DNA from 2 places in the Bradyrhizobium sp. Cp5.3 genome. Region 1 is predicted to be linked to the other one. Evidence: riboswitches for the same ligand, from Rfam matches in the RefSeq annotation. Region 1 holds a riboswitch; the other holds the start of a gene.
The links. A riboswitch is a leader RNA that binds a small molecule or an ion and turns the genes downstream of it on or off. The one in region 1 is predicted to bind S-adenosylmethionine.
Positions count from the first base shown of each region.

Region 2: another riboswitch for S-adenosylmethionine. It lies ahead of K289_RS0101120 (O-succinylhomoserine sulfhydrylase); the one in region 1 lies ahead of K289_RS0115665 (homoserine O-acetyltransferase).

Region 1 covers NZ_AUFA01000009.1:341,763-345,970, forward strand. Annotated here, with positions in the region: gene hisC (histidinol-phosphate transaminase) at 1-461, opposite strand, end outside; gene K289_RS0115660 (chorismate mutase) at 495-1,343, opposite strand; SAM riboswitch at 1,549-1,628, shown strand; gene K289_RS0115665 (homoserine O-acetyltransferase) at 1,716-2,918, shown strand; gene metW (methionine biosynthesis protein MetW) at 2,922-3,587, shown strand; gene K289_RS0115675 (alpha/beta fold hydrolase) at 3,723-4,208, opposite strand, start outside.
Region 2 covers NZ_AUFA01000001.1:232,882-237,089, forward strand. Annotated here, with positions in the region: gene K289_RS0101105 (hypothetical protein) at 1-447, opposite strand, end outside; gene K289_RS0101110 (PAS domain S-box protein) at 552-965, opposite strand; gene K289_RS0101115 (2'-deoxycytidine 5'-triphosphate deaminase) at 1,077-2,183, opposite strand; SAM riboswitch at 2,292-2,371, shown strand; gene K289_RS0101120 (O-succinylhomoserine sulfhydrylase) at 2,446-3,633, shown strand; gene K289_RS0101125 (SGNH/GDSL hydrolase family protein) at 3,757-4,208, opposite strand, start outside.

The DNA of each region.
Region 1 (4,208 bases):
ACGAGCTTCGTGCGCGGCGTCACGGCTTTCAGGATTGCGTCGACGTCGGCGATGAGATCCTTCTCGGGCGCCACGATATTCTTGGCTCCGTTCGCCATGGTGGCGATCGGGTAGACCAGGAAGCCGTGAGTGGTCGAGATCGCCTCATCGCCGTGACTGAGATAGGTGTGGGCGAGCAGGTTGAGGATCTCGTCCGAGCCGGCGCCGCAGATGATGCGGCTGGGATCGAGGCCGAAGGAGCGGCCGATCGCCTCGCGCAGCACGCGCGAGGTGCCCTCGGGATAGTCCTCCAGATGCGTCGCCACGTGCTTGAAGGCCTCGATCGCCTTGGGCGAGGGCCCGAACGGCGTCTCGTTGGCCGACAGCTTGAAGACCTTGCGGCCCGGCTCCGGCACCGGCGTCTTGCCGGGCGTGTAGGGCGCAATATCGAGAATGCCGGGGTTCGGCACGGGGCGGGACATCTTGGACTCCGGATGGGCGGGACGGACCGTGGCCTACGATTTCGTCCCGGTCGGGGGCACCGTATAGCGCGTTGCGTGGCTGCCGACGAGGGCCGTGGAGCGGACGGAGGCCCCCGCATCGATCAGGGCTGCCTTGATCTTATCGAGGTTGGTTGCCGCAGTGATCGAGATCAGCAGCGCTGCGCCGTCGAAGGCGGTGTCGGGCACCGCCACGATCTCGGCGAGCGGCGACAGGGCGCGCGCGATCTCGGCGTTCCAGCCCGACACGCGCACGCTGAACGTCTCGACCTCCGTCACCATGGCGCTGTCGGCGACGCGCGAGACCACGAACACCGGGAGCGCCGCCGGATGGTCGGCACGCTCGACGAAGGGCAGCCGTGCAATGATCTTCGGCGCGCCCGTCTCCTCCAGCGAGAGCCACCACGGGGTGCGGCTGGAGGTCGCCGAGACCAGCGCCAGATCGCCCTTGGATTTCGCGACCGCCTCGACCGCTGCCTGTGCGCTGAAATGCGCGACGTAAGGCACGGTGAAGCCGAAATGGAAGCGCGCGGAATCGCGCATCGCGGGCTCGCTCACCGAGACGTCGGCGTGCACCGCGAACGGCGCCTGGACATAGGTGAAGGTCGAGATGATGACGCGCCAGATGCTCTCGACCGTATCGAGCGGCAGGATACCGCGATGGCGCTCGACCAGGCTGCGCATCATGCTGGCCTCGCGCGCGGGCCGGAACGCCGAGCCGACCTCCTGGGTCTGCTTGACCTGGATCAGGCGGTCGATGATGTCGCCACGCTGCATCAACAGCCGATGCACGCCCTCGTCGATCGCATCGATCTCCTTGCGCAATTCCTGCAACGATGGTGGCGCGGGCGGACGTTGGGACATATCTGTCAGTGTTGTTGAGAGGCGTTCTAGAGCGGATCGGCAAGGCCGGATCGACAAGGCCGGATCCGCTGCGGTCAAGGTCCTGATTAGGCAGGATGAGCGCCGAAAGCAAAGAGAAATGACGGCCTATCCGGCTGACGGCGTAGAGACGAATCTGGTTAATCCGGACCGCGACTTGACGAAAACTGCCCGAGCCAGTAGTTTTTGCGTGTTCCGTGGTCATTTGAGCCGGCCGGCTTGCAGCCACGTTAAAAAACTCGCTAAACAGGCCGGGGACGCATCCGATCCCGGCCGAACCTATCGTTCAGGCCGGGTATTTTATGGCCTGATGTCAGCGGCGGCCCGCAGGGGCTGATCGCAAATGAGGTCGAGATGGTTGGCGTCAAGTCGATTCCCAGTCCCGCGATCAGTGCCGACGACCGGTCGCATGAGGTGGATCATCCGAGTTCGGAGGTCGCGCATTTTGGCGCCAATCAGCCGCTGCCGCTCGATTGCGGCATCGATCTCTCGCCGTTCCAGATCGCCTACCAGACCTATGGTGAGCTCAACGCAGAGCGCTCCAATGCCGTTCTGATCTGCCATGCGCTGACCGGCGACCAGCATGTCGCCAATGTGCATCCCGTCACCGGCAAGCCGGGCTGGTGGGACACCCTGGTGGGCTCCGGCCGCCCGCTTGATCCGAGCCGATATTTCATCATCTGCGCCAATGTGATTGGCGGCTGCATGGGCTCGACCGGGCCGGCCTCAATCAATCCCGCGACCGGTAAGGTGTGGGGGCTGGATTTCCCGGTCATCACGATCCCCGACATGGTGCGTGCGCAGGCCATGCTGATCGACCGGCTCGGCATCGACACGCTGTTCGCAGTGGTCGGCGGCTCGATGGGCGGCATGCAGGTGTTGCAGTGGACCGCGGCCTATCCTGGCCGCGTGTTCTCCGCGCTGGCGATCGCCTGCTCGACACGGCACTCGGCGCAGAACATCGCCTTCCACGAGCTCGGCCGGCAGGCCGTGATGGCCGATCCCGACTGGCACAACGGCCGCTACACCGATCACGGCATCCATCCGCATCGCGGTCTCGCGGTGGCGCGGATGGCCGCGCATATCACCTACCTGTCCGACGCGGCGCTGCATCGAAAGTTCGGTCGTCGCATGCAGGATCGCGAGCTGCCGACCTTCTCGTTCGACGCCGATTTCCAGGTCGAGAGCTATCTGCGCTACCAGGGCTCGTCCTTCGTCGAGCGCTTTGATGCCAATAGCTATCTCTATCTGACGCGCGCGATGGATTATTTCGACATCGCTGCTGATCATGACGGCGTGCTCGCGAAGGCGTTCGCGGGCATCCAGACCCGCTTCTGCGTTGTCTCCTTCACCAGCGATTGGCTGTTCCCGACATCGGAATCGCGCGCGCTCGTGCATGCGTTGAACGCGTCGAGCGCGCGGGTGTCATTCGCCGAGATCGAGACCGATCGCGGCCATGATGCCTTCCTGCTCGACGTGCCCGAATTCTTCGATATCTCGCGCGCCTTCCTGCAATCCGCAGGCAAAGCGCGCGGGCTCACCAGCAAGGGCGATTGAGACATGTCCGTGCAAGAAGTGCTGCCTCTCAACGGCGTTGTCACTGAGCATTCCGGCTACTATCGCGCCGACCATCTCCTGGTCGCCGAGATGGTCAAGCCCGGCTCGAAAGTGCTCGACGTCGGTTGCGGCGACGGCGACCTGCTGCAGCTTCTGGAGACCCGCGGCATCGACGGACGCGGCATCGAGCTGTCGCGCGAGGGCGTCAATCGCTGCGTCGCCAAGGGGCTTGCGGTGGTGCAGGGCGATGCCGATACCGACCTCGTCAACTATCCCGATGACGCCTTCGACTATGTGATCCTGTCGCAGACGCTGCAGGCGACGCGGCAGCCGAGGGTCGTGCTGGAAAACCTGCTCCGCATCGGCCATCGCGCGATCGTGTCGTTCCCGAATTTCGGCTACTGGAAGATGCGCTTGCAGCTCCTGATCGGCGGTCACATGCCGCGCACGGAGAATCTGCCGGCGACCTGGTACGATACCACCAACATCCACTTCTGCACCATCAAGGATTTCGTCGAGCTCTGCGATGCGATCGGTGTCAAGATGGAGCGCGCCGAGGCGCTCGACCTCTATGGCCGCCCGCTCCGGCTGCGGCTGCCCTGGTGGGTGTGGAATCTGTTCGGCGAGCAGGGCGTGTTTCTGCTGAGCAGAGGCGGGAGGAAGTCGTAGTCACCGTCATTCCGGGGCGATGCGAAGCATCGAACCCGGAATCCATCGGGCCTCAGCGTTCGTGGCACAATGGATTCCGGGCCTGCGCCTGCCGGCGCATCCCGATTGCGCAATTGCGCAATGTGGAATGACGAGCTAGTTTGCAGCCACCGACCTCGGATCGCGCACCGGCCATCGCCCGGCTTCCACCAGCGTGACGAACCGCTCCACGCTCTCGTTGAACAGCGCGGGCTCCTCGAGGTTCAGCACGTGGCCCGACTTCGGAAACATCGCGAGCCCGGCCGCCGGCAGATGCTTCTTCAGGAATAGGCTCGGCCCGACACACGGATCGTCCTCGTCGCCGCAGATGATCAGCGCTGGTGTCGCGACGTTTTTGATCGCATCCGTCATCGTGTAGATCGAGGGGCGGCCGCCCTGGAAGCCACGCATTGTGCTCGCCGATCCCTTGGCGTCATGCCGCGCCAGCGCGGCGTAGAAATCCGCGTGGCCGCGCGGGTCCTTGACCAGGAAGGGAATCCGGCTCGGCGCCTCGCGCGTGACCTTGGCGACGTCGGAGGTGCCGAGTGTCTCGAACTGTTCGGCATTGGCGCGGCACTGCTTGCGCCAGGCGTCGAGGTTCTC
Region 2 (4,208 bases), on a different contig from region 1:
GACGAAGCCGAGGCGGAGATCGCCGAGCGCGACGCCGTTATTGGCGTGCCAGCCGCGCAGCATCGCACGCGACACCTCGCCCGGCACGCCGCAGATCGCCGTGCCCTTCCAGATCCAGCGCGGCGGCGGATAGCGGATCCAGGCCTTGGCGTCGCTCTCGTACATGTATTCGACATGCACGCCGCCGATCCAGTTGGAGAGATAGTGATATTGCGCGGCCGCCACCGCCGGCGGCAGGTGACTGATGCCGAGCTTCTTCAATCCCGGCAGGAAGCGCTCCTGCTGTTGGCGGCGGAACACGCGGAAGACGAATTCGGCGGCATCCGCCGTGCCGCGCCGCGTCACCACCGTGAGGATCAGCCCAGTGAAATAGGCATGGTAGAGATCGGCGACGGCGCGCCAGCGTTTCCACTGAGCCTCCTGCGCGGAGTCCAAAGTGACGGCCATGTTCACTCCCGATCGTTGTTTTGATCGAGTGTGTCACTGCACCCGGTGACAGGCAACCTGACGCTCATGCAGGCCGCTCTGCACAGAGGCTCACCAATTCCGTATCACGAATTTTGCGTCGCCGTGGCGGCACGCTCGCGCTCGACCCGTTCGGTGACATCACGCGCCATCGCGACCGATCCCTGCACGATCCCACCGGCATCGCGCACCAGCGCGAAGGTCATCTCGATGTAGAGCCTGCGCCCGCTCTTGTGCAACGCGCGGGTCAGCGTCGGTCGACCCGCAAGCTTCATGGTGCCACTCGCAATCGCGGTCTCGAAGCCTTTCCAATGCGCGGCGCGCAAATGTTCGGGAACGATCAGATCGAGATTTTGGCCAAGCGCTTCGTCCGCGGAGAAGCCGAACAGCGCGCTCGATGCGCGATTCCAGCGCACGATCGTGCCGGAGCGATCCGAGTAGATCAGCGCATCCGCGACGTCTTCGATGATCTGCGCGTCGAGTTGGGATTGATCAGTCATCTCGTCACCTCGCACGAAATGTAGCCCGGATGAAGCGCAGCGCAATCCGGGACCTTCTGATGACGAGGGGTCCCGGATTTCGCTGCGCTCCATCCGGGCTACGGTATGCGGCTACACCCGGAAATGCTTGCTCAGCTTCAGGCCCTGCGCCTGGTAGTTCGAGCCAATGCGCTGGCCGTACATCGCGTCGGGACGCGCCAGCATCTTCTCGTAGACGAGGCGGCCGACGATCTGGCCATGCTCGAGGATGAAGGGCACTTCGCGCGAACGCACCTCCAGCACCGCACGGGCGCCCTGCCCGCCGGCGCCGGCATAGCCGAAGCCTGGATCGAAGAAGCCGGCATAGTGCACGCGGAACTCGCCGACCAGCGGATCGAACGGCACCATCTCCGCGGCAAAGTCGGGCGGCACCTGCACCGCTTCCTTGGAAGCGAGGATATAGAACTCGCCGGGATCGAGGATCAGGCTGCCGTCGGGTCGCGCCGAGATCGGCTCCCAGAAATCCTCGACCGCGTAGCCCGAGCGGCGGTCGACATCGACGACGCCGGTGTGGCGCTTGGCGCGGTAGCCGACGAAGCCGCCGCCCTTCTCCCCGGACAGATCGACCGAGACGGCGACACCGCCGGAGAGATCGGCCTCGTCGACATCGACGAGGCGCTCGGCCGCATGGAGCGCGTCGAGCTCGTCGGCATTGAGGATGGCATCGCCGGTGCGGAAGCGGACCTGCGACAGGCGCGAGCCTTCGCGCACCAGCACCGGAAACGTCTTCGGGCTGATCTCGGCATAGAGCGGGCCGTGATAGCCGGCGCCGATCATGTCGAAGCGACGAGTGCCATCCGCGATCACCCGGGTGAAGACGTCGAGGCGGCCGGTCGAGCTTTTCGGATTCGCCGCAGCGACGATCTCCGGCGGCAGCGCGAGGCTTTCCAGAAGCGGCACGATGTAGACGCAGTTGGTCTCCAGCACCGCGCCGTCGGCGAGGCTGAACTCGTGCAGCTTCAGCTCGTCGATGCGCTCGGCGACGGTGGCGCCGGGTCCGGGCAGGAAGCTTGCGCGCACGCGATAGGCGATGTCGCCAAGCCGAAGATCGAGGCTCGCCGGCTGGATCTGGCTTTCGACGAAGTCGTAGGCGGGCAGGATGAGCCCCTCTTCCGCCATCGCCGCGATCATGCGGTCGGGCAGGATACCATTGGCGTCGGCAGCAACCGTGAACGTCAAACGGTGGTCCTCTTCGGGGTCAAACGCATCCGAAAACGCGGAAAAATGAACCTTTTACGGCTATCCGATGGACGCCTTGACGGAAAGGGCATTGCGGAATAAGAGCATGACTTATCCCGTGGTGATTTGAGCCGGCCGGCTTGCAGCCACGTTAAATAAGTCGCTAAACAGGCCGGGGACCTCTGTGATCCCGGCCAGTGGAGATATCCAGGCCGGTTTTTTTGTGACCGCTTTCGCTCGCGTGGTCATGTCGGAGGTACCTATGTCGAAGTCGCCTGCTACTTACCGCCCCGAAACCCGCCTGGTCCATTCCGGCACCCTGCGCTCGCAATATGGCGAGACGTCGGAGTCGCTGTTCCTGACACAGGGCTATGTCTACAACAGCGCCGAGGAGTGCGAGGCGCGGTTCAAGGGCGAGGATCCCGGCTTCATCTATTCGCGCTATTCGAACCCGACGATCGCGATGTTCGAGCGCCGCATGATCGAGCTCGAGGGCGCCGAAGCCGCCCGCTCGGCGGCAACCGGCATGGCCGCGGTGACCACCGCGATCCTGGCCCCGCTGAAGGCCGGCGACCATTTGGTGGCATCAAAGGCGCTGTTCGGCTCGTGCCTCTATGTCGTGCAGGACCTGCTGCCGCGCTACGGCATCGAGACCACGCTGGTCGACGGTCTCGACCTCGACCAGTGGCAGCGCGCGCTGAAGCCGAACACGAAAACCTTCTTCCTGGAGAGCCCGACCAATCCGACGCTCGACGTGCTCGACATCCCCGGCATCGCCGAGATCGCGCACAAGGGCGGCGCGCGGCTGGTCGTCGACAACGTGTTCGCAACGCCGATCTGGCAGAGCCCGCTCGCGCTCGGCGCCGACGTCGTGGTCTATTCCGCGACCAAGCATATCGACGGCCAGGGCCGCTGCCTCGGCGGCATCATCCTGTCCTCGGAAGCCTTCATCGCCGAGCACATCCACAACTTCATGCGCCAGACCGGGCCGTCGATCTCGCCCTTCAATGCCTGGGTCCTGCTCAAGGGCCTGGAGACGCTGGGCGTGCGCGTGCGCGCGCAGACCGATACTGCGGCCCGCATCGCCGAGGTGCTGGCGAGTCATCCCAAGATTTCGCGGCTGGTCTATCCCGGCCGCGCCGATCATCCACAGGCGGCACTGGTGAAGAAGCAGATGCGCGGCGGCTCGACGCTGGTCGGCTTCGAGGTGAAGGGCGGCAAGCAGGCGGCCTTCCGCGCGCTCAACGCGCTCAAGCTTGCGAAGATCTCCAACAACCTTGGCGATGCCAAGAGCCTCGTCACGCACCCGGCGACCACGACGCATCAGCGCCTGAAGCCGGAAGACCGCGCCGCGCTCGGCATCAGCGAGGGCTTCATCCGCTTCTCGACGGGGCTCGAGCATGCGGACGATCTGATCGAGGATCTCACCGCGGCGCTGGAGAAGGCGTGAGGCGATCGAGGTCTCGTAGGGTAGGCAAAGCGAAAGCGTGCCCACCATTCACGATCGCACGGTCGATAGATGGTGGGCACAGCGCGCGAAGAGCGCGCCTTTGCCCACCCTACGCAGCGATGCCTACATCGGCCGGTACGTCCGCACATCCGCCGGCACGTTGACGCCGAGCTTGATCTGGCCGACGGAGCGGATGATGTCGTCGCCGAGGAGCTGGGCGAAGCAGGCGTAGCCCCAGTCGTTCATGTGCAGGCCGTCGGCGATGACGAAGCTCTCCACCGGGAGAGCCTGCTTCTCGTGCCACTCGCGCATCACCTCGAAGCGCGGGAAGATGCCGACGTGACGGAGCTCGGCGACCTTGCCGAGCAGCCTCACCATCCGGCTCGCGCTTTCGGGGCGCTCGGTGACGCGCGGCGAATATTGCGGATCGACCAGCACGATGTCGGCGCCGCCGGCAGCCTGGATGCGGGAGATGCCGTCCTCGACGAGCTTGGCGGTGTCGGCGGGATCGAGATTGCGCAGAACGGCATTGGTGCCGACCTGCCAGATCACGAGATCCGGATGCACGTCGATCA